DNA from 3 places in the Kurthia sp. FSL E2-0154 genome. Region 2 is predicted to be linked to each of the others. Evidence: riboswitches for the same ligand, from Rfam matches in the RefSeq annotation. Region 2 holds a riboswitch; each other region holds the start of a gene.
What was found. Region 2 has a riboswitch for cobalamin ahead of MHB75_RS03750 (energy-coupling factor ABC transporter permease). Riboswitches for the same ligand answer to the same signal wherever they lie in the genome.
Positions count from the first base shown of each region.

Region 1: it holds a riboswitch for cobalamin, as region 2 does, so the genes downstream of both, MHB75_RS02515 (GntR family transcriptional regulator) here and MHB75_RS03750 (energy-coupling factor ABC transporter permease) in region 2, are expected to answer to the same signal.
Region 3: it holds a riboswitch for cobalamin, as region 2 does, so the genes downstream of both, MHB75_RS11675 (hypothetical protein) here and MHB75_RS03750 (energy-coupling factor ABC transporter permease) in region 2, are expected to answer to the same signal.

Region 1 is NZ_JBBOPO010000001.1:528,834-535,807, forward strand. It holds gene MHB75_RS02485 (ABC transporter ATP-binding protein) at 1-39, shown strand, start outside; gene MHB75_RS02490 (iron-hydroxamate ABC transporter substrate-binding protein) at 55-963, shown strand; gene MHB75_RS02495 (FecCD family ABC transporter permease) at 1,034-2,038, shown strand; gene MHB75_RS02500 (FecCD family ABC transporter permease) at 2,067-3,032, shown strand; gene MHB75_RS02505 (family 20 glycosylhydrolase) at 3,070-4,161, shown strand; gene MHB75_RS02510 (glutathione peroxidase) at 4,193-4,669, shown strand; cobalamin riboswitch at 4,710-4,904, shown strand; gene MHB75_RS02515 (GntR family transcriptional regulator) at 5,272-5,910, shown strand; gene MHB75_RS02520 (quaternary amine ABC transporter ATP-binding protein) at 6,112-6,974, shown strand, end outside.
Region 2 is NZ_JBBOPO010000001.1:787,342-794,315, forward strand. It holds gene MHB75_RS03730 (hypothetical protein) at 21-314, opposite strand; gene MHB75_RS03735 (energy-coupling factor ABC transporter ATP-binding protein) at 486-1,310, opposite strand; gene cbiQ (cobalt ECF transporter T component CbiQ) at 1,307-2,086, opposite strand; gene MHB75_RS03745 (energy-coupling factor ABC transporter substrate-binding protein) at 2,073-2,366, opposite strand; gene MHB75_RS03750 (energy-coupling factor ABC transporter permease) at 2,366-3,046, opposite strand; cobalamin riboswitch at 3,238-3,424, opposite strand; cobalamin riboswitch at 3,652-3,833, shown strand; gene MHB75_RS03755 ((2Fe-2S) ferredoxin domain-containing protein) at 3,990-4,364, shown strand; gene cobJ (precorrin-3B C(17)-methyltransferase) at 4,364-5,995, shown strand; gene MHB75_RS03765 (sirohydrochlorin chelatase) at 6,007-6,918, shown strand; gene cobK (precorrin-6A reductase) at 6,915-6,974, shown strand, end outside.
Region 3 is NZ_JBBOPO010000001.1:2,349,993-2,356,966, forward strand. It holds gene MHB75_RS11650 (hypothetical protein) at 1-89, opposite strand, end outside; gene MHB75_RS11655 (hypothetical protein) at 136-783, opposite strand; gene MHB75_RS11660 (hypothetical protein) at 776-1,966, opposite strand; gene brnQ (branched-chain amino acid transport system II carrier protein) at 2,117-3,457, opposite strand; gene MHB75_RS11670 (hypothetical protein) at 3,677-3,907, opposite strand; gene MHB75_RS11675 (hypothetical protein) at 4,485-5,081, opposite strand; cobalamin riboswitch at 5,447-5,631, opposite strand; gene MHB75_RS11680 (GNAT family N-acetyltransferase) at 5,800-6,243, opposite strand; partial or broken gene MHB75_RS11685 (nucleoside deaminase) at 6,336-6,776, opposite strand; gene MHB75_RS11690 (O-methyltransferase) at 6,877-6,974, opposite strand, start outside.

The DNA of each region.
Region 1 (6,974 bases), 260 kb from region 2:
ACGACAGTGGACGAAAAAATCCCATCTATTCAACGATAAAAAAGGAGCTTATTTATGAAAAAATTAATAATTGCATTCATCGCATTAATGGTTTTAGCATTAGCTGCATGTGGTGGAAAAGAAGAAACAAAAGATAAAAAAGAAGATTCAGGTACATTCACGTATAAAGCTGTAAATGGGGATATTAAAGTACCAAAAAATCCGAAGCGTGTAGTAGTTCTAGCAGGCTTTACAGGTGATTTAATTAAATTAGGTATTCCAGTTGTAGGAGCAGATCAATGGTCAATGGATAACCCACAATTTAAAGATGCTTTAAAAGATGCAAAATTAATTTCTGATGAGGACGTTGAAAAAATTGCAGAATTAAAACCAGACTTAATCATCGGGTATGATACAGTTAAAAATAAAGAGAAAATCGAAAAAATCGCGCCAACTGTATTATTCACATATAATGCACACGATTATTTACAACAAGCTGTGGAAATTGGTAAAGTAGTCAACAAAGAAAAAGAAGCACAAGCATGGGTGGATGACTTTAAAACACGCGCAGCAGATACTGGAAAAGAAATTAAAGCAAAAATTGGTGAAGATGCTACAGTATCGGTCATCGAATCATTCGGTAAAGAAATCTACGTTTACGGTAATAACTGGGGACGTGGTACAGAAATTTTATACCAAGCAATGAAATTAAACATGCCAGAAGCTGTTAAAAAAGATGCGTTAAAACAAGGGTATTATGCTGTATCAAGTGAAGTATTAAAAAAATATGCAGGCGATTACATGATTTTATCTGTATTCGGTGATCAAGATCCAGCATTCACAAAAACAAAATACTATAAAGAAATTCCAGCCGTTAAAAATAATCGCGTATTTCGTGTCAATGCAAATGAATTTTATTTCAATGACATGATGACACTTGATTTCCAATTAGATTTCTTTAAAAAGTCATTTTTAGGAAAGTAAAATGATGATAATAAAAAGAGGTTATCCATAGCTGGGTAACCTTTTTTACATAGAAAGGACGGAGGAAAATATGCTGAAATTATTTCGATCATGGTCACTTTGGCTCCAATTGCTTATCGCCTTCGTACTCTTACTTATTACTATATTTTTTGCGATTTCACTCGGAGCGGCCGTCATACCACTTCAAGATGTATGGCATGCAATTTGGTCGAGTGAGGGTGGCGAGAAAATTGATATTTTACGAGAAATACGATTCCCTCGTGTGGTTGCAGCAGTCTTTGTAGGGGCGGCTTTAGCAGTAGCAGGTGCAATTATGCAAGGTGTAACACGTAATCCATTAGCAGACCCAGGTTTACTGGGGCTTACTTCAGGAGCAAATGCCGCATTAGCCATTGGTCTCGTTCTTGTTCCAAAACTCGATTATATGGGTTCTGTTATTGCCTGTTTAATCGGCGCTGCTGTTGGTATGGGGATTGTGTACGGTATTAGTGCCACAAGTAGAAAAGGAATGTCTCCTTTAAAATTAGTATTAGCAGGGGCTGCTGTTTCGATGTTTTTACAAGCAGTAGCAGATGGTACAGGTCTATTATTCAAAATTTCAAAGAATGTTTCGATGTGGACATCAGGTGGTTTACAAGGTATTACATGGAGTGCTTATATCGTTATGCCACTTATCATCATTGCATTAATCGGTAGTATTCTTATTAGTCGACAACTAACGATTCTAAGTTTAAATGAAGAACTAGCTGTAGGACTTGGACAAAAAACGATGCAAATTAAGACGATTATGTTCATCATTGTCGTGTTACTAGCTGGGAGTGCGGTTGCGTTAATCGGTAACTTAGCCTTCGTTGGTTTAATGATTCCGCATATTGTTCGTACATTCGTTGGTGGTGATTACCGAGCGGTTATTCCAATGTCGATGATTGCAGGCGGTATATTTATGGTCATCGTTGATTTGATTGGACGCACGATGAACGCACCATATGAAACACCTGTTGTGGCACTCGTTGCTGTGATTGGTCTACCATTCTTCTTAATTTTAGTGAAGAGGGGAGGGCGTTTCTTTGCTTAAAAAGAGTACGTATACATTTTATTTAGCAATGGGTGTCTTTTTAGTTATTTGTTGTGCTTTTTTAGGGTTATCTGTTGGTTATTCTTCAATGGGTTTTCGAAGTGTGATTGCTACATTTTTCGGTTACGGTGAAGTGTCAGATGAATTTATTTTATTCTCTATTCGTTTACCACGTATTTTAATTTTAATTTTAGCAGGTATTGCGCTAGCTGTAGCAGGTGCAGTACTTCAAACACTGACAAAGAATGACCTAGCAGACCCTGGGATTATCGGGATTAATGCAGGTGCAGGTGTTGGAATTACGGTACTTTACTTATTTGCAAAAGGAGAACTAACGAATTTTTCATATGCATTACCGATTGTTGGGTTCATCAGTGCGATTATAACAGCTCTCCTCATCTATAGTTTTTCTTACGAACGAAATCGCGGGATTCAACCATTCCGATTAATTCTTGTCGGTGTTGGATTTGCAGCCGCTTTATCGGGCATCATGGTCATGCTGATTTCTTCAGCAAATCGCTCAGATGTCGACTTTATTGCAGGGTGGTTAGCAGGGAATGTTTGGGGAGCCGATTGGCCGTTTGTATGGGCTCTACTTCCATGGGTACTCATTCTCGTCCCATTTATTATAATGCGTTCGAACCATTTGAACATTTTAGGACTAAGTGAGCCGATGGCAGTAGGGTTAGGTGCTTCATTGAACAAACAGCGTATGTACTTCTTATTATTAGCAGTTGGTCTAGCAGCAGCTGCAGTATCTGTGACAGGCGGAATTGGCTTTATCGGTTTAATGGCCCCTCATATTGCCCGTTCACTTGTTGGACCACGCCATCAACGTTTTTTACCGATGGCGATTGTCATTGGCCCGATTCTCTTATTAGTGGCAGATGCGATTGGTCGCTCGATTTTAACAGAATCGAGTATTCCAGTTGGGATTGTTGTCGCTATTATTGGTGCACCATACTTCTTATATTTATTAAAAAAACAAGTATAATAGATAGTAGAAGTAAGGAAACATCAGGAGGATTTTTATGAAAAAGTGGCTATTTGGTTTATCTCTTTGTATGCTTATAAGCTTAACAGGGTGTAGTGAACAAAATGTAGCACAGGCGCATGATAAAAAATATGGCATTAATTTAGACGTAGCACGTCGACCTTATACAGTTGATGTTTTAAAAAAATATATAGATGATGTGAAAAAATCAGGCGGGAACTATGTACATCTTCATTTAACCGATGATGAAAACTATGCATTAGAGAGTCGACTTTTAGGACAGCAAGCAAAAAAATCATGGCAGCAAAAAGACGGACTTTATCGCAATCCATTAACGAAGCAAACCTTTTTATCGATGAAGCAGATGCGCTCTTTAGAAGCGTATGCGGCGAAGAAGAAGATTGAATTAATCCCCGAGATTGATACACCTAGTCATATGGGAGCTGTTTTAAAACTGTATGAAAAAGCGAATCCGAAGGCAGCGAAAAAGTTGGTGCGTGATGAGTGGAATCAAATTGCACCGAATCAGTCGAGTATAAGATTCGTACAAGCATTATGTCGTGAAGTTTTACAAGCTTTACCGAAAACAAAAACGATGCATATTGGGGGAGACGAGATTGCCTATGATGAAGAAGATCATGTGAAATACATCCATTACTTCAATCAAATGAATCGTTATTTGCAAAAGAAGCATGTGCGTACATGGATTTGGAATGATTCTTTATTGAAGGCAGATTTAAAAAAGTTAGATCAAACGATAGCAATTACGTTTTGGAGTTGGACAGGTGAACCCGAAAGTGCAACTGAAAAGAAGTACCGTGAAAAAGTTCGTCCTAGTGCGCCACAGTTAATAAAAGCAGGACACATAGTTTATAATTATAATGATTACTACTTATATGTAGATTTTACATCAAAAGGTTCAATTCGTTCGGATCTGCAGTATATGAAAAGAGATATTAAAAAGAACTGGACGCTGGGGAGGTGGAATTCATCTCATCAGCAAACTACGTCAAAAATTTCTGGTGCAGCCATCTCTATATGGGGAGAAGGTTCAAAGAAATATACAGCTGACCAAGTTTACAACTATACAAAAGAATTGTTTCCGACAATGATGAAAAAGGTAAAGTAGTAGAAATACATTATTTTTGAGGGGTGTTTCGATGTCTATTTATGATTTAGACGTTACATTAGAAGATGGAAAAACGTATTCAATGAAAGAGTACGAAGGAAAAGTATTATTGATTGTGAATACAGCATCAAAATGTGGTTTTACACCGCAATTCAAAGAACTCGAAGAATTGTATCAAAAGTATAAAGATAAAGGATTAGTCGTACTTGGCTTTCCATCGAATCAGTTCAAGCAAGAATTAGATTCAGGTGAAGCAGCAGCAGAACAGTGTCGTTTACAATATGGTGTTACGTTCCCGATGCATGAATTAGTTCATGTAAATGGTAAAGATGAGCATCCATTATTCACGTATTTAAAAGAACATTCAAAAGGGTTTTTAGGTAGTAGCATTAAGTGGAATTTCACAAAGTTCCTTGTAGATCGAGACGGTCATGTCGTGGCGCGCTATGCATCGAAAGATAAGCCAAGTCAGTTTGAGGAAGATATTGTCAAATACTTAGAAATTTGATTGACAATTTAGACATTTTAAGATAATATATAAATTGTAAATCAATAGTGCTTGAATTGGTGTGAGGGAATCCTTGAATTCGCCTCGCTTAAAAGGGAAGCTGGTGTGATTCCAGCGCTGTCCCGCAACTGTAAATGTGAGTGTAGTAAGCATACCCACTGTCTCTAAATAGATGGGAAGGGGCTGTTACACAGTGACCATGAGCCAGGAGACCTGCCAATTCTACTGTGCATCTTTATTTACCTACGAGGATAGGTTGATGTTAGCTACTTATGTTTTTAGTAGATGACAGCTTTCCCGTGGGGAAGCTGTTTTTTTGTGCTCTCGTTACGATTCCCATTCAATGATTCAATACAACTATTTAGAACTCCCCAACTTCCGAATAGTATAATACAAAGCTTGTTTCGTTACGGGACCTAACAGAACTAAACTCTAGAGTAGAAGGAATTGCGTGTTTATACGTGATTCCTTCTTTTTAATACGATAAAGTGTTTCGTTTACTTTAAAAATGTATAAATTATTTGTAAAGATATAGAAAAGCAATGTATTTAGTGCTACTATATGGACTATATATTTTGAGATGGAGAGTGAGGTTTCGGTAAATGACCGAACAGGAGAAAAAAACAAAAATAAAGCAGGCGCGTTATCAAATTATTGCGGCTGACCTTGCCTCTAAAATTGTAGATCGAGAATATGAGGTAGGGCAAAAGCTATATGCACGTTCTTCATTAGCGAGTAAATATGGTGTTTCATCTGAAACAGCGCGCCGTGCCATTGCAGTACTACAAGATTTAGGAATCGTTCAAGCTACAAAGGGGAGTGGCGTCTTCATCAAGTCTTATGAAGAAGCTGCGAAATTTGTACATCAATTAAAAGATGTACAATCAGTCAATGAGATTCAGCATGATGTCTTTCAATCCATTGCCAAACAAAAAGAAGAATTAGAGCGCTTAGAACAACTCTCACAAGAGTTAGTGTCGCGAACAAATCGTTTCCATTCACTTAATCCATTTGCGCCATTCAATGTGACCGTAACATCTGAATGTCTATATTTAGATATGACTATTCAAGAATTGAACTTTTGGCAAAATACGACAGCTACAATTGTTGGAATTCGTCGTGGTGAAACGATTTTATTATCACCAGGGCCATATGCATCGATTAAAGAAAATGATGTCTTATACTTTATCGGAAATGAAGCTTCATTCGATATTGTGAAAAATTTTTTATACAAAGGATAAGTCAATTTTTAAAAGGCGCATAAACCTTATTGTAACAAGGGTTCATAAACATAAAATAATGATGGAAAATGCCATGTTTCTCCCAGGGGAAACATGGCATTTTTAGTACTTTCATTTGACATAAGTAACAACTTTTTGTTAGGGTTAAGTTGTTACTTATTTTGTAACAAACTGATATTGCAATGAATTGAGGTGTAGCTCTTGGCTAAAATAAGAGTAGAAAACGTAAGTAAAATTTTCGGAAAAAAAGTTACGCAAGCAGAAGAGCTTGTGAAGAAGGGAAAGAGTAAATCAACTATTTTAAAAGAAACAGGCGCAACGGTGGGTGTTTATGATGCGAGTTTTGAAGTAGAAGAAGGCGAAATTTTCGTGATTATGGGGTTATCAGGTAGTGGTAAGTCAACACTTGTCCGATTACTTAATCGCTTAATTGAACCAACAACCGGTCAGATTTATATTAACGATGCAGATGTATCAAAAATGAATAAAACACAATTACGACAAGTGCGAAGAAATTCAATTAATATGGTCTTTCAGAATTTTGGGTTATTCCCACATCAAACGATTTTAAAAAACACCGAATATGGATTAAAGGTTCGAGGGGTTCCAAAGGAAGAGCGTAAAATCAAAGCTGAAAAAGCACTTGAGAACGCGGGACTCATTGATTTCAAAGATCAATATCCAAAGCAATTATCCGGTGGTATGCAGCAACGTGTAGGTCTTGCACGAGCACTCGCAAACGATGCCGAAATTGTTTTAATGGATGAAGCCTTTTCAGCCCTCGACCCTTTAATACGGAAAGAGATGCAAGACGAGTTGTTAGAACTTCAACAAAACATGAAGAAGACAATTATCTTTATTACACATGATTTGAATGAAGCGCTGCGTATTGGCGACCGGATCGCGATTATGAAAGATGGACAAATTATTCAAATCGGTACAGGTGAAGAGATTTTAACCAATCCAGCTGATGAATATGTAAGTAGCTTCATTGAAGACATCGACCGTTCTAAAGTATTAACAGCTGAAAACATCATGGTGAAGCCAGTGACGATTAATCCGGC
Region 2 (6,974 bases):
TTCATCTCCACTACATCTCGTCATATAGTGGTTTTTTTGAGTTGTTCGAGCTGTGTATGGAGATTGCTTGCGATGGCGCTGTGCGTGTGTGTATTTAGCCAGTCGCACCAAGCGATACCTGCTTCATATAACGCCTCCACCCATACATTCATTTCTGCTTCCACTGTTTGTTCGTCGATTGTGCAGCGAATCGTACGTGCACGTTGTTTTTCCATCTTGATCATAACCGGTGTATTTGGAAAATATCTTTCTGCTGTGCCATGTGCTACACATTCAGCAAAACCATCTACAATATATTGCCAGAGTGTATGCAATTCATCGGGTACATGTTCGGTTGAGAGGTGTTTGGTAGCTGTTTGAATGGTGAGAAAGCCTTCAGCATTTGAAAAGCCACCCTGTAAACGGACATGCTGCGTTTGATGAAGCAGTTGTGGTTGATTTTCTTCATCATAGACATATGTTTGGATCTGGATTCCCTGTACCTCCTACACGAGCGTGGTTTGTCGTTTCATCTTCTCCCATAATTGTACACGACTACGCGGGTAATCGGCGAGGTTCTGAATGCCTAGTTCTTTCGCTACTTCAAAGAGTAGCGGGCGTTCTAAGTGTGCTGCTTGTAAAATCGCCTGTTCTTCAAAGAGGGCGACAGGATTCCCCATATACGTCATCTGTCCGTCTTGCATAACGAGTACGAGGTCAGCCCATTCATATGCGAAGTCTACGTCGTGTGTCGATAAAATAATCGTCCGTTCTTCCGTATGAAAGTCATTTAAATGTTTCATAATTTGAGTGGCATAGTAGCGGTCGAGTCCTGCAGATGGTTCATCTAAAATTAAAATATGGGGTTCCATTGCGAGAACACCTGCAATCGCCACGCGTTTTTTCTGTCCCAAACTTAAAAAGTGAATGGGCTTTTTTCGTAATGATTCGAGTTCAAGTTGCGTAATTACGTGTTCAACCTGTGCATGTATTTTGTCAGAAGACCAGCCGAGGTTGGTCGGGCCAAATGCGATGTCTTGTTCAACCGTTCCAGAGAAGAGCTGTGCGTCTGGATCTTGAAAGACGATACCGACCTGTCCACGTAATGCTTGAAGTCCTTTTCGGTTATATTGATAGGGCATATTATGCATAAAAATTGTCCCAGTCGTTGGTTGAAATAAGCCATTCAGATGTTTAAATAGTGTGGATTTTCCCGCACCATTATTGCCAAGTAGTGCAATTTTTTTCCCTTGCGGTAACGTGAATGATAGGTCGTGTAATGCGATTGTACCGTCAGGATATTGGTACGATACATGGTCAAATGTAATCATAAATAAAAACCTCCTAGATAAACTGCGCCGAGTAGGCATAAACTAACGCCAATACCAAGCCAGTTTCTGCGTTCGGTTTGGTACGTTACATAATGGCTTGAAATATCTTCGTTGTAGCAACGAGAAGCCATCGCCTCATGAAGTTGTTTTGAACGTCGAAAAACATCTTTAAACATGGCCGTCACTAAATAACCGACAGATTGAAACCAGCGGCGCTTTTTTTGATAACCAAGACGGGATTGCTGGGCTTCATAAATGGCCTGCATACTTTGTAAAAAGACAAAAATAAAGCGATATGTGAGTTCACATAGTTCAATAAAAATAATCGGTATTTTTAATTGACGCATCGCATATGTGATGGCACTAATCGGCGTTGTGAGCGCAATAAAATAAAGACAACTAATACTTGCGAGCACCGAGAAAAAAAGGTGAAACGCTGTATCGACACTCGCTTTTCCGATAAAAAGTTGAACACTTCCAAATGACATACTCCAATAGTGAGGGGGAAGTGTGGCCGTTGTAAATGAAATAAGAATCGAAAAAATACTTGTCAGCAAAAAGAAACCCGGCAAAAGAAGTAATTTACAATAGAGTGATAATGGTATTTTAGCGGCAAATAAAATAAAAGTACTCATTACGAAAAACGTAATGAGTGAAATAAGTACATCCTTTGTGATGACAGCGAATAGCAAAAAACTCAGTGCCAATACCATCTTCTCTAAAGGATGTACGTTGCTTAAACGATTCGTATAAGCATATTGATCAATTGGAATCATGCGAAACCTTTTCTTTTTTCGTACGACCACGCATTAAACCGAAGAAGTAGCCGATAAAACCTGCACCAATTGCCGCTTGTAGTGCAAATAATAAACTTTCGATTTCGCCACTTGGTGGTTCCCAAATGCTCGAGAACCATGGTTCATAGCTTTTGTCGATTTCAGTAATGGCTGCTTCTGCTTCACCATCCGCACCGCCAAATTCAGCACCCTTTTGAATAAATAAAGGGAAGATGGCAAGGGCGATGACGATGAAAAGGAAGAATAGATTCTTTTTCATTATTCAGCTGCCTCCTTTTTCTTCGTGAAAATATTTAACATACGCAACTCTGCAACATTGTATTTTCGTAAGAAGTTCATAACAATGACCGTTAATAAACCTTCACTAATCGCAAGTGGAATTTGTGTGAATGAGAAAATACTTGCGAATTTTGCGAATGAAGCAAGCATGCCACCCGCTTCAGAAGGGAAGGCAAGTGCTAATTGGAATGATGTAATTGTATATGTACCGAGATCACCAAGCATTGCGGCTAAAAAGACAGCAACGGAGAATGACCAACCTGCTTTTTGAGCGCCTTTGAATACATACCATGCGATAATTGGACCAGCAACTGCCATTGAGAAGGCATTCGCGCCAAGTGTTGTAAGTCCGCCATGTGCAAGTAGTAGTGCTTGGAATAGTAACACGATTGAACCGACAACACTCATCGCCAGTGGTCCGAATAATACAGTACCTAAGCCGACACCTGTTGGATGTGAACAACTACCTGTAACAGATGGAATTTTTAACGCGGATAAGACGAAAGCGAAAGCCCCAGATAATCCAAGCATCATCTTCGTTTCAGGATGTTCTTTTACAGTTTTTCGAATCGAACGAATCCCCATAATGATGAATGGTAGGGAGATCGCCCACCAAAAAATCGCCCACTCAATCGGTAAAAAGCCTTCCATAATGTGCATCGCATTCGCACGATTTGGCACGATTAAGAGAATGGGTAAAAAATAAACTAGCTTTAATAATTTCTTCAACACGTTCAAACGTCCTCCTTTTTCTTTGAGAATGTGCACAAAAAAACCTATTCTATAATATAGAATAGGTTAAAAAAGACATAGCAAAAAAAGCTGTCTTTCATACGCCTATCCTCGTAGGGTGAAATCAATCTTCGGTGGCAGGTCTCCTGGCTTCGCCTCATCATGTATGAACACCTTCCCGTTCATTGAACAGTGGCATATCGTTCATACACTCCGCTTCACAGTTGCGGGACAGCATCGGATTTACACCGATTTCCCTTTTAAGTAAGTTCATCAAAAACTTACACCATCGAATCGTTAAAATTATTTGATATTTCTAAAAAAGCTTATCATAAAACGCTAAATTTTGACAATACGTATTTTTTTTAACAAAAATTTTTTAAGTGAAAATTCTGGATAAATGCAGAGATTTCAGTGTTTTTTCAAGGTGAATAAACTTTAATAATATTTTATCAAAATGAATTTTCAGAAAAGTGTCTTGAAAGTTAGACAAATTATGGTTATGATTATAACCAAGATTTTGAAATTACATATAACGATTGTATTTTAGGAGTGCCTATTATTTTTTAGGTTAAAAGGGAAAATGGTGAGATGCCATTACAGCCCCCGCTACTGTATAAGTGTCGAAACAGTCAGATCCATTGGCGAATTGCTGAGAAGGGACTGCGTTCGGATACACTTGAGTCAGGAAACCTGCTTCTAAAATCGGACAAACTTTTCGGTGGGAAGAGATTTGGACAAACTAGTAGTTGGGCTACGCTTATTTCGCTATGCCAATTTTTAGGATGTTCAACCTCTATTCGCCTAGAATAGAGGTTTTTTGTTTGCGCAAAAGCGGATCGTTCGGATACATACGAGGGGGATGTTAGAGATGACAACTTGGAATTTGAATGGTGTGCAATCACACGTATTAATTTGTAATGGTAGTAGCTGCATGCGTAAAGAGGGAGAAGAAATTACACAAAAAATTCGTGCGGAAATTACAGCGCGTAACTTGGATGAGCAGATTCATACATCACGTACACGTTGTAATGGACGTTGTAAAGATGCATGTGTCGTTGTGCACTATCCAAAAGGCGATTGGTATAGCATTACGTCGGAAGAAGAAGCGACACGTTTTGTAGCGCAACTTGCAGGCGAGCAAAAAACGGTTGTACCGCGTATTACATTTGAAAATGGCACGTTCGTTCGTAATGAAGATACACCAGCGATTAAGGGGATTTCAAAAGTGAAGGAGGAAGTTTAATGACACAACAAGGAAAATTGTATGTCGTTGGCTTCGGTCCTGGAGACTTTCAGCATATTACGAATCGTGCAGTAGAGGTATTAAAATCATGTGACGTTGTCATCGGTTATAAAACTTATGTCGATTTGATTCAAGATTTAATTACAGCGACAGCCGTAATTAGTACAGGGATGACAGAAGAAGTGTCGCGTGCGCAAGAAGCAGTAAGACAAGCAGAGGCAGGTAAGTCCGTTGCCGTAATTTCAAGTGGCGATGCAGGTGTGTATGGTATGGCAGGGCTTGTGTACGAAGTGTTAATTGAACAAGGTTGGACGGAGAAAACAGGTGTACCGATTGAGATTGTACCAGGGATTTCAGCTATTAATTCATGTGCATCACTACTAGGCGCACCCGTCATGCATGATGCTTGTACGATTAGTTTGAGTGACCATTTAACACCATGGGATTTAATTGCAAAACGAATTGAAGCAGCTGCGATGGCAGACTTCGTTATTGCGTTTTACAATCCAAAAAGTGGTCGCCGTACACGTCAAATTGCGGAAGCGCAGCGCATTTTACTGATGTATCGTCATCCAGATACGCCTGTAGGTCTAGTGAAAAGTGCTTATCGTGAGACACAACAAATTCAGATGACGACATTACAAGATATGTTGGAACACGATATTGGGATGTTGACGACTGTTGTTATCGGGAATTCGTCGACATTCATGTATGACGGGAAGATGATTACACCGCGTGGTTATCAGCGTAAATATACACTTGGTGAAGAAAAACAACCGTTAAAGCCGCATCAGCGTTTGAAAAAAGAAGCAGAACCATGGGCGATGGATCAGGAAACAGGAAAGTCATACGCGCCGCAAGCGATTGCTACAGTGGAGCCGAAAAAGCCTGAAGTAGATACTCTAGCACTTGCAGAGGAAGCGCTTGGCTATCTTGGTGGAACCGTTGTTGAACCGAAACAATATGTTCACCAGAAGATGGAGGCAATTTTCGAGTTTGCGGTCAGCCCAGGCGTAGCGAATAAGAAGATTACACCACAGCAAATGCTTGTGTTAGCCGAAGTAGTGGGTGAAAAAGGTTCGATGGAATATACGCCAGACCATGAATTTATTCTTCGTATTCCAACCACATCACCTGAACGTATTACCGATCGTTTACGAGAAGTCGGTCTCATAATCGCACCGGTTGGCGATGTTGTGAAAATGAAGGCATGTGATTTCTGTGATGGTGAAAAAGCCGATGCGATTCCATATGCCGATGCTTTGCAAGAGGCATTTGGTGGAATGAGCCTACCGAAAACATTAAATATTGGTTTTAATGGCTGCGGAATGGCTTGTTATAAAGCAGTGATGGATGATATCGGAATTGTTTACCGAAAAGGTGCATTCGATGTCTTTATCGGCGCAAAACCTGTCGGACGTACGGCGCACCCAGGTCAACCTGTAGTTGAAGGACTAGACAAAGAACAATTAGTACCTCTTGTAGAATCAATTATTCAAGAATATAAAGCAAATGCGCATCCGAATGAGCGCTTATTCAAATATTTTAAACGTGTGAAGAAGATTGGAAACTTTATTTATCAAGATCTCACACCAAAAATCAAAATTGCCCCTGCACCTTGTGGGGATTAGGAGTGTTGAAGATGAAAACAGCAGTATTAATCGTCGGTCATGGTAGTCGTCTACCAGCAGGAAATGAAGAAGTACGTCAATTTGCAAAGCGTATTGAAGCGCAATTACCAGAACAATTATTAGTGGAAACATGTTTTTTAGAATTTGAAAGTCCAAATATTGCACAGGGAATGAAGGCGTGTGTCGAGCGCGGCGCACAAAAAATTATTACCATTCCAATTATGCTTTTACAAGCAGGGCATTCAAAAATTCATATTCCAATGGCGATTGATGAGGCGAAAGAATTGTATCCGCATGTATCGATTACATATGGTCGTCCATTAGGCATTCACCCAAGTTTAATTGATATTTTAGAGTACCGTTTAGCAGAGAGTGGTTTTGTAAAAGACGAACAAGATGAAGATACGACGGTCTTATTAGTAGCACGCGGCGGTAGTGACTTAGATTCAAATAGTGATGTTTATAAAATCGCGCGCTTATTATCAGAGCAAATTGGTGTGCGTAATGTGGAGCCTGCGTTTATGGGTGTGACCTATCCAACAGTGGATGAGGGGATTATGCGTTGTGAAAAATTAGGTGCGAAAAAAGTATATATGCTACCGTACTTCTTATTTACAGGTATCTTAATGGAGCGTATGACGGATTGGAAAGCGCGCTATGATACGGAATACGATATGGATATTACATTATGCGAATACTTTGGCTACCATTCATTACTTGAAAAAGTGGTGATTGAGCGTATTGAAGAAGCATTAGCTGGCGATGTGAAAATGAACTGCGATACATGTACATATCGTATTAATGCATCTGAATTTGTCGACCATCATCACCATCACGACCATGATCATGGGCATCACCACCATCATCACGATCATGACCACAGTCATGACCATGCGCACGACCATAAGGAAGTGCATCAATAATGTTTTTTCTAGCAGGAACGAGTGATGCGCGTGCGCTAGCTGTTCGACTGAATAAC
Region 3 (6,974 bases), 1.6 Mb from region 2:
CAGGCTGTTGTAATATGATGTGTTGCGCACACAGCTTTCCACCAAGCAATCTGGTTTAAAACTGCTTTTCTTAATAGCTTTTCTGGCATTTGGATCACCTCTAAACTATTAGTACCCTTTATTAAATGTTTCATTCTAATTTGATAGAATTTGTTCCCCTGTTAATTCAAATACAGCCTGACAACTCGCACATACCGTAGGATTTTCAGAACTAATAATGAGCGTAACACCTTCTGCTTTTACAGAACGCAAACACTGTATGAATTTTTCTAGTTGCGCTTCTGTTAATGCTTTTTCAGGTTCTTCGATTAACAAAATAGAAGGCGCATGTAAGCATGCGCGAATAAGCGCCATACATTTAATTTGAAAAGCATTTAGATGTACTGCTTTCTTCCCTAGTAATTCATGCATACCAATAAGCTTGCTTAGCTGATCTAAACGCTGCTTTCTCGCTCCTGGCAACTTATTAGTACCTGTTTGGAAAAAGAACGGTAGCTGAATATTCTCAAGTACGGTTTCATCTTTTAAAAATTCGTCTTGTGCAGGTAGATAGCCCATCTTCGTTTGTCTCAACACAGCTAAGTCGCCCACATCTTTTGTTTCATTTTGATGATATTCTAAGCGATATGTCCCGTTCGTCAAAACGCGGAAACAGCCAATTGTCTGTAGTAATTCATTTCGATAAGCGCCTGTAATCGCTAGTGAAGCTCCCTTTTCAACGACTAAATTCACTTTTTGAAAATACGGTTCTACCGCTGCATATTTTAATTGAATTTTAGACATGCTCCTGCTCCATTTCTATCGTTGTTTTACGTAGTACACGCCATAGAATACCGCCGCCAATCATTGCACCTAGAATGAGATATAAAACGAGTGGAATGATGGTAAATTGTGAAATCACCAGAAACGGTATAGCTGGAAGAATGAGTGCAATCCCTAGTAAAGTTCCCACTTCAATTCGAATATACTTTCGAATTTCACGTTCTGCCATACCACTCGTAATCAGAATACGGAACAACTGCTTCGTCCCTTCATTTCTACGCTTTTGAATACGCTGTACAGCTATAAACATACCAACTAAAGCAATCAGGAATAATCCATACACGAGTACAGGGTTTGCTTTTAAAATCTTATTATAGATATTAACTGTTATCCCACCTGCGCCACCAATTGTAAATGACCAGAAATCTGATTGCTGTGATACTTCAAGCATGATATCGCGAATACCAATCTTAGATGCATTCGTTACGAGCATTGTATTTGCAGATGCGATCAATGATTCTTTTGCGAATACATTGTCTTCGCTTGGTGTTTGGCGATATTGCTGTGACGGAACTAACACTTGATGCCCTGCTGACATTTGAGGTAATGCTGTTGTCACAATCGTTTGTTCACTCTTTAAAAAGCCGATGATTTTCGCGTGAATATCTTGACCATGAATACGCATGCGAAGTGAATCACCAATATCATACAACTGATAATAGTCACTTCCTAACACAACGGGCATAACTTCTTTGTCATCATAATCCTTAAAATCTTCTTGTTTAAAAAATGTACCTGCATCCATCTCTAGCTTATTTAGCTTTTGTGCAGCTGCATTCACTTGAAGTCCATAAACAGGTATATACTGTCCATCTGCTTTTGCATTTTCAGGTGTAAATGCTTCATCACCTGAAAATTTCTGTATAAACACAGGAATCGGTGAAGCTGTGTAAACAGTTAGTTGCTTATTATTTTGCAATGCTTGATTGAAGCGTTCTAATTGCTCAATTGTTGGTTCTTCTCCAATGAGTGTAAGATTGTAATTATTTTGTCCTGCAAATGTGGTCCCACCTTTTGCAGGTTCACTTTTATATGCTGTATGCAAAATCGTAAAATAGACAATTGAAAAACATAGCAGTGCAGCTGCCATAAGGATTAAATTCCATTTACGATTACGTTTATGCAAAATGTATAAAGCTCTCACTTATTTGTCCACCTTTATCTTTGTTAAATAAACACTTATAACAATTCTATACATAGGCAACCAATCAGCGCAATGAAAAGCAATAAGTTTTAAAAACTTATTATAAAAAAACAAGGTATGTCCGATTGAACACACCTTGTCTTCACGTCATTATTTTTTTACAATTGCCGCATAAATGAGTCCGATGATGGCACCTACCACAGCAGGAGCAGCCCATCCTAAACCGATATCATATAACGGTAAGTAATGTGAGTAGAATATCTCAATCGATTCTAACACTTGTAATTTCGCACCCGGCACACTTTCAACCAATGCTTTGTAACCATCAATCACACTCACGAAGAATGTTAGGAACATCGACATCGCATATACACTTTGACGTGCTTTGAATAGCGGCGAGAACATCGTTAATAGAATTAAAACAATCGCTAGTGGATATAAGAACATTAATACCGGAACAGCATATGTAATGATATTACTTAAACCAAAGTTCGCAATTAAGAATGATACAAACGTTAAAATGAATACAAACCATTTATAGCTGATGGCTGGCATAACTTCATGGAAGAATTCACTACATGATGTAATTAAGCCAATACTTGTTTTTAAACAAGCTAAAATAATGATAATCGCTAGTAAAATCCCACCGAATGAACCGAAGAAGTGTTTCGCAACAGCTGCAAAAATTAAGCCGCCATTTTCAAATGTTCCAACAGCGCCAACACTTGTACCGCCCATGTATGTGATAAATCCATAAATAATCATCATTAAAGCCATTGCGAAAATTCCCGATTTCCAAGTCGCCATCGCAATATCTTTCGTACTGGTAATACCACGACTCTTAATCGCATTAATTACGACGATCCCAAACGCAAGTGATGCTAGTGCATCCATCGTATTGTATCCGCCTTTAAAACCTGTCATAAAGGCTTGATTCACATAGTCACCTACTGGTTTTTCAAAACTCCCCATCGGATTAACAACACTGACAATAATTAAGATAAATAAGAACACTAAGAATGCAGGTGTTAAATATTTACCGATATAATCCATTACTTTTGCTGGATTTAGTGAGAAGTAATACACAACTAAAAAGAATACAAAACTAAAAATGCCTAAAAATAATGATACTTGATCTGGATTTAAGAATGGTTCTAACCCTACTGTGAACGATACAGTCGCTGTACGCGGAATCGCAAAGAATGGTCCAATCGTTAAATATAGTACAACTGAAAATACAAGACCGAATAGTGGATGCACTCGATTCCCTAAGTCTCGTAAACCATTACTTCCTGATAAACCAATTGCTAGAATTCCCATGAACGGCAAACCGATTGCTGTAACTAGGAAACCAATTAAAGCCCACCAGAATTGCGTACCAGCCATCTGTCCAAGTTCGATTGGGAAAATTAAGTTCCCTGCCCCGAAGAACATACCGAATAACATCGTACCGATGATGGCGTATGTTGAAAATGGTACTTTTGCTTGCATATTTTTCCTCCTTATGACTTAAATCGTCTATTTAATATTGTAATTAGAGTATATTAACAATTTACTACAGACAATACAAGATGAACAGAGAATAAAGAGAAAGAATAAACGAAAAATAGATAATTTTGTATAATTTTTAGACTATTTTGTATTTTTTGAGTATGAAAAAGTGTCGCTCTATCATTTATTTAAATTAAGATAAACGAATATGCATTAAGCTCATAACTCTATTTCCATTTGATTTTCCCATTCGCCTATCACTAAATTAAGTGCATCTTCTTCATCTGTAAATCTAAAATAAATAGGTAAAGGCAATGTAACCATGGCTTTATCAAAGCCTTTTTTCACCCAATCACTTACTTCTTTCATCGTAATTTCTTCTAAATCATGATCATCAAAAAAATTAACAAATTTTTCAAACTGATCCCCTGTGTCAAACTTTTTATACAACCTAAAAGGACCAACTAAATAAATGCCATCGCTATATCCACTATTTTCACTAACTTGATTAACACCATGATACTCATACTATCTCACCCAATTAAGAATCGATTTATCATCTGTACCAATCGATCTCGCTATTGTATATAAACTTTCCGTACCGTTTATATACCTTAAAGCGGCTTGTATTTTTTCTTCTGATGAATATTTTGCCATATAAAAACTGCACCTCCAATTAGTAGATGTGTCTAATAATTGAGGTGCAATTCAATCATACGGGATTTGTTCATTCAGATCAATTTCCGCTTCGAAAAACGAATAGCGGTAGGCAAGAAAAGAACGCAACGTCCTGTTGCAAATCTTGCCCCACTACATCACGTAGCGTTCGGGCATGGCTTCAAACTCCTCGTCACTGCGTTCCTGTGAGGTTTTCAGCTCACGCTATTCCCGCAGGAGTCGTTTTCTACGCGTTCAATTGATTTGATTATTCGTATTTGAGACATATTATTTTGTTCTGTACCAGGCTTTTTTCTATCAACTTTCTAAGTCTTACTTTATTCAATAAAGTATCCTTATAATTATAATTTTAATCCTCTAAATCGTATTCTAACTTTGAATAATAATAACTTGTATCAAAATTAAGATTTATTAATTTGCCTAAGTCATAACTTTTTTGTTTATAAATTTCTTTCATAAATTGTAAGAAAATATAACGACAACCATATAACTCACTTATTGAATCTAAATCTTCTCGTAAATCGATATAATCAATTTCATCACCTAAAGAATCATGTGTAATTGTTTCAAATTCTAAATTCGTATGCCACATGAAATCTAAAAACCCTTGTAAAACAGCTTTTTTATACTCATCTAATGAAAAAGTAGCAAATACTTGTTTTTTATAATGAAATTCAACTGTTTTTTTATGATAAAAAATTCTAATTTTAAAATTATCCATAACATAATCGTCTGCATAAAATATTAGATGATCGAGTTTTTCAATAGATTTATCTTTTGGTAATAAAGTTAAAACCAAATTATACCAAAACCTATATAATTCAAATACTTCTGTATTAAAAGGCAAGGGTTTTCCATCTACACAAAAAACTACTTTACCTCCAGGATATCCTCCAGATCGTCCAAACTCATAATTAAATACATCTAAACCTTCTAAATGGGTCATTTCTATGTAGCCTGGGTACTCTTGATTTTTATTTAACTCTTCTTTTTCAGGGGGATTGTAATATACGATTTAATTTCTAATTTCATATGTTTTACTCCTTAATTTCAAGGTTTAGGATAAAAAGAAGATACTGTTAGTTTCCCTTTTTTATCAACGTATATAGCTAATTTATAAGTAACTTTATTTATTTTTTTAGTTACTATTGAATCATTTATTCATAGTGGCAGAATTACGTATCGTTCGTAGTACAACACAAAAAAACAGTGGAATGATTCAAACATCTCCATCGGTTTTTCGTCGTACTGTGAGTATGTAATCCATATTGTGTTCGCATACTCAAACACCTCCTATCCGCGTAGGTTTTTGGTTGTACTCGAAGATTGGCAGGTCTCCTGGCTCGTATTCAATGCACTTTTCACCTTCCCATCTCATAAGACAGTGGTTTATCGAAAAGCACTCCTACTTACAGTTGCGGGACAGCGACGGACTTTCACCGTTCTTCCCTTTTAAACAAGTGCCATACACTTGTACCAACTTCTATTATTCCGTTTGATTTTATTATACAAGAAAAGAAAACAGGCTGGGACAAAACATGTCATTTTCATTTTTTTAGCGTTCGCAACGAAAAACTGGAACCGTGCTACAGCGCGATTCCAGTTTTTCTTATGCTCATATAGGATGTGTTTTTTGCCCTTATGTCCCAGCCTGTTTTCACGTTCTATTTAAATTCTTTCGTATAATGCCAATATTCATCATCTCGTTGCATACCGATATCTTCATATAGTTTTTGAGCAGCTACATTATCTGGATGTGTCTCAAGCGTGATGTACGCTGCACCCATCTGTTCACAAAATACAAATGCTTCCTCCATCAAGGCTCTCGCCGCACCTAACTTTCGGTGAGACTCCTCAACGAATAAATCGTTTAAAATATATGCGCGTTTTAATGCAAGTGATGAAAAACTTGGATAGAGTTGCGTAAATCCAATTGCTTTTCCTTCATGTTCTGCATATAAAATGATGGCATCATCGTTTGTTAAACGCTTTTTAATAAAAGTCACCACTTCTTGTTCTTCAAATTGGCGACCATAAAACTGTAAGTATCCTTGAAATAATGGCACAACCTTTTCTAGATCTGCTTTCGTTGCATATTGAATTTCCACATCATCCACCCCTTTTCCTTATTGTACCAAAATGCAGCTTTTTTAAAATAAAAAAAAGAACCGTATATGCACGATTCTTTCTGTTTTTAAACTTATTGTTGTTTTTCAATCCATAATGCAAACGCATCATTCGTTTCTGCTTGACGTTCAACGTGCTGCAATTGAACCTCACGTTCTTCACGTGGTAAAGCAAGCTGTGCATAGACATGTGATGTTCCAAGACCTGCTTGTTCTTCTTCTGAAGAATAGGCATAATATACATCTTTAAAGTTTGCCCAGTAAATCGCACCCATACACATCGAGCATGGTTCACCACTTGTATATAGCTGACAATCCAATCAATCTGTTGTTTGTAACTTTTCTGTTGCACGACGAATCGCGAGTAGTTCAGCGTGTGCTGTTGGGTCATGTGTTTCTAACACTTCATTCACACCAACTGCTACAATGGCATCATCTTTGACAATGATGGCACCGAAAGGCTTTCCACCATTCACTGTATTCTCATATGCTAGTTCAATTATTTTTGCATCCACTGTTCTTTTGTCATCTGTGTACCTCCGAATTTGCCTATTTTGCTCTCATATTATATGAAAAAAACATTTATTTAGACAATCGCTATATGTTTACTTCGAATCACTTTTTAACGATAGAACAAATTAACCCATCACCGATTGGTAGTAGTACTGAAAATAGATGTGGGTGCTGTGATACATATTCATTATATTCACGCA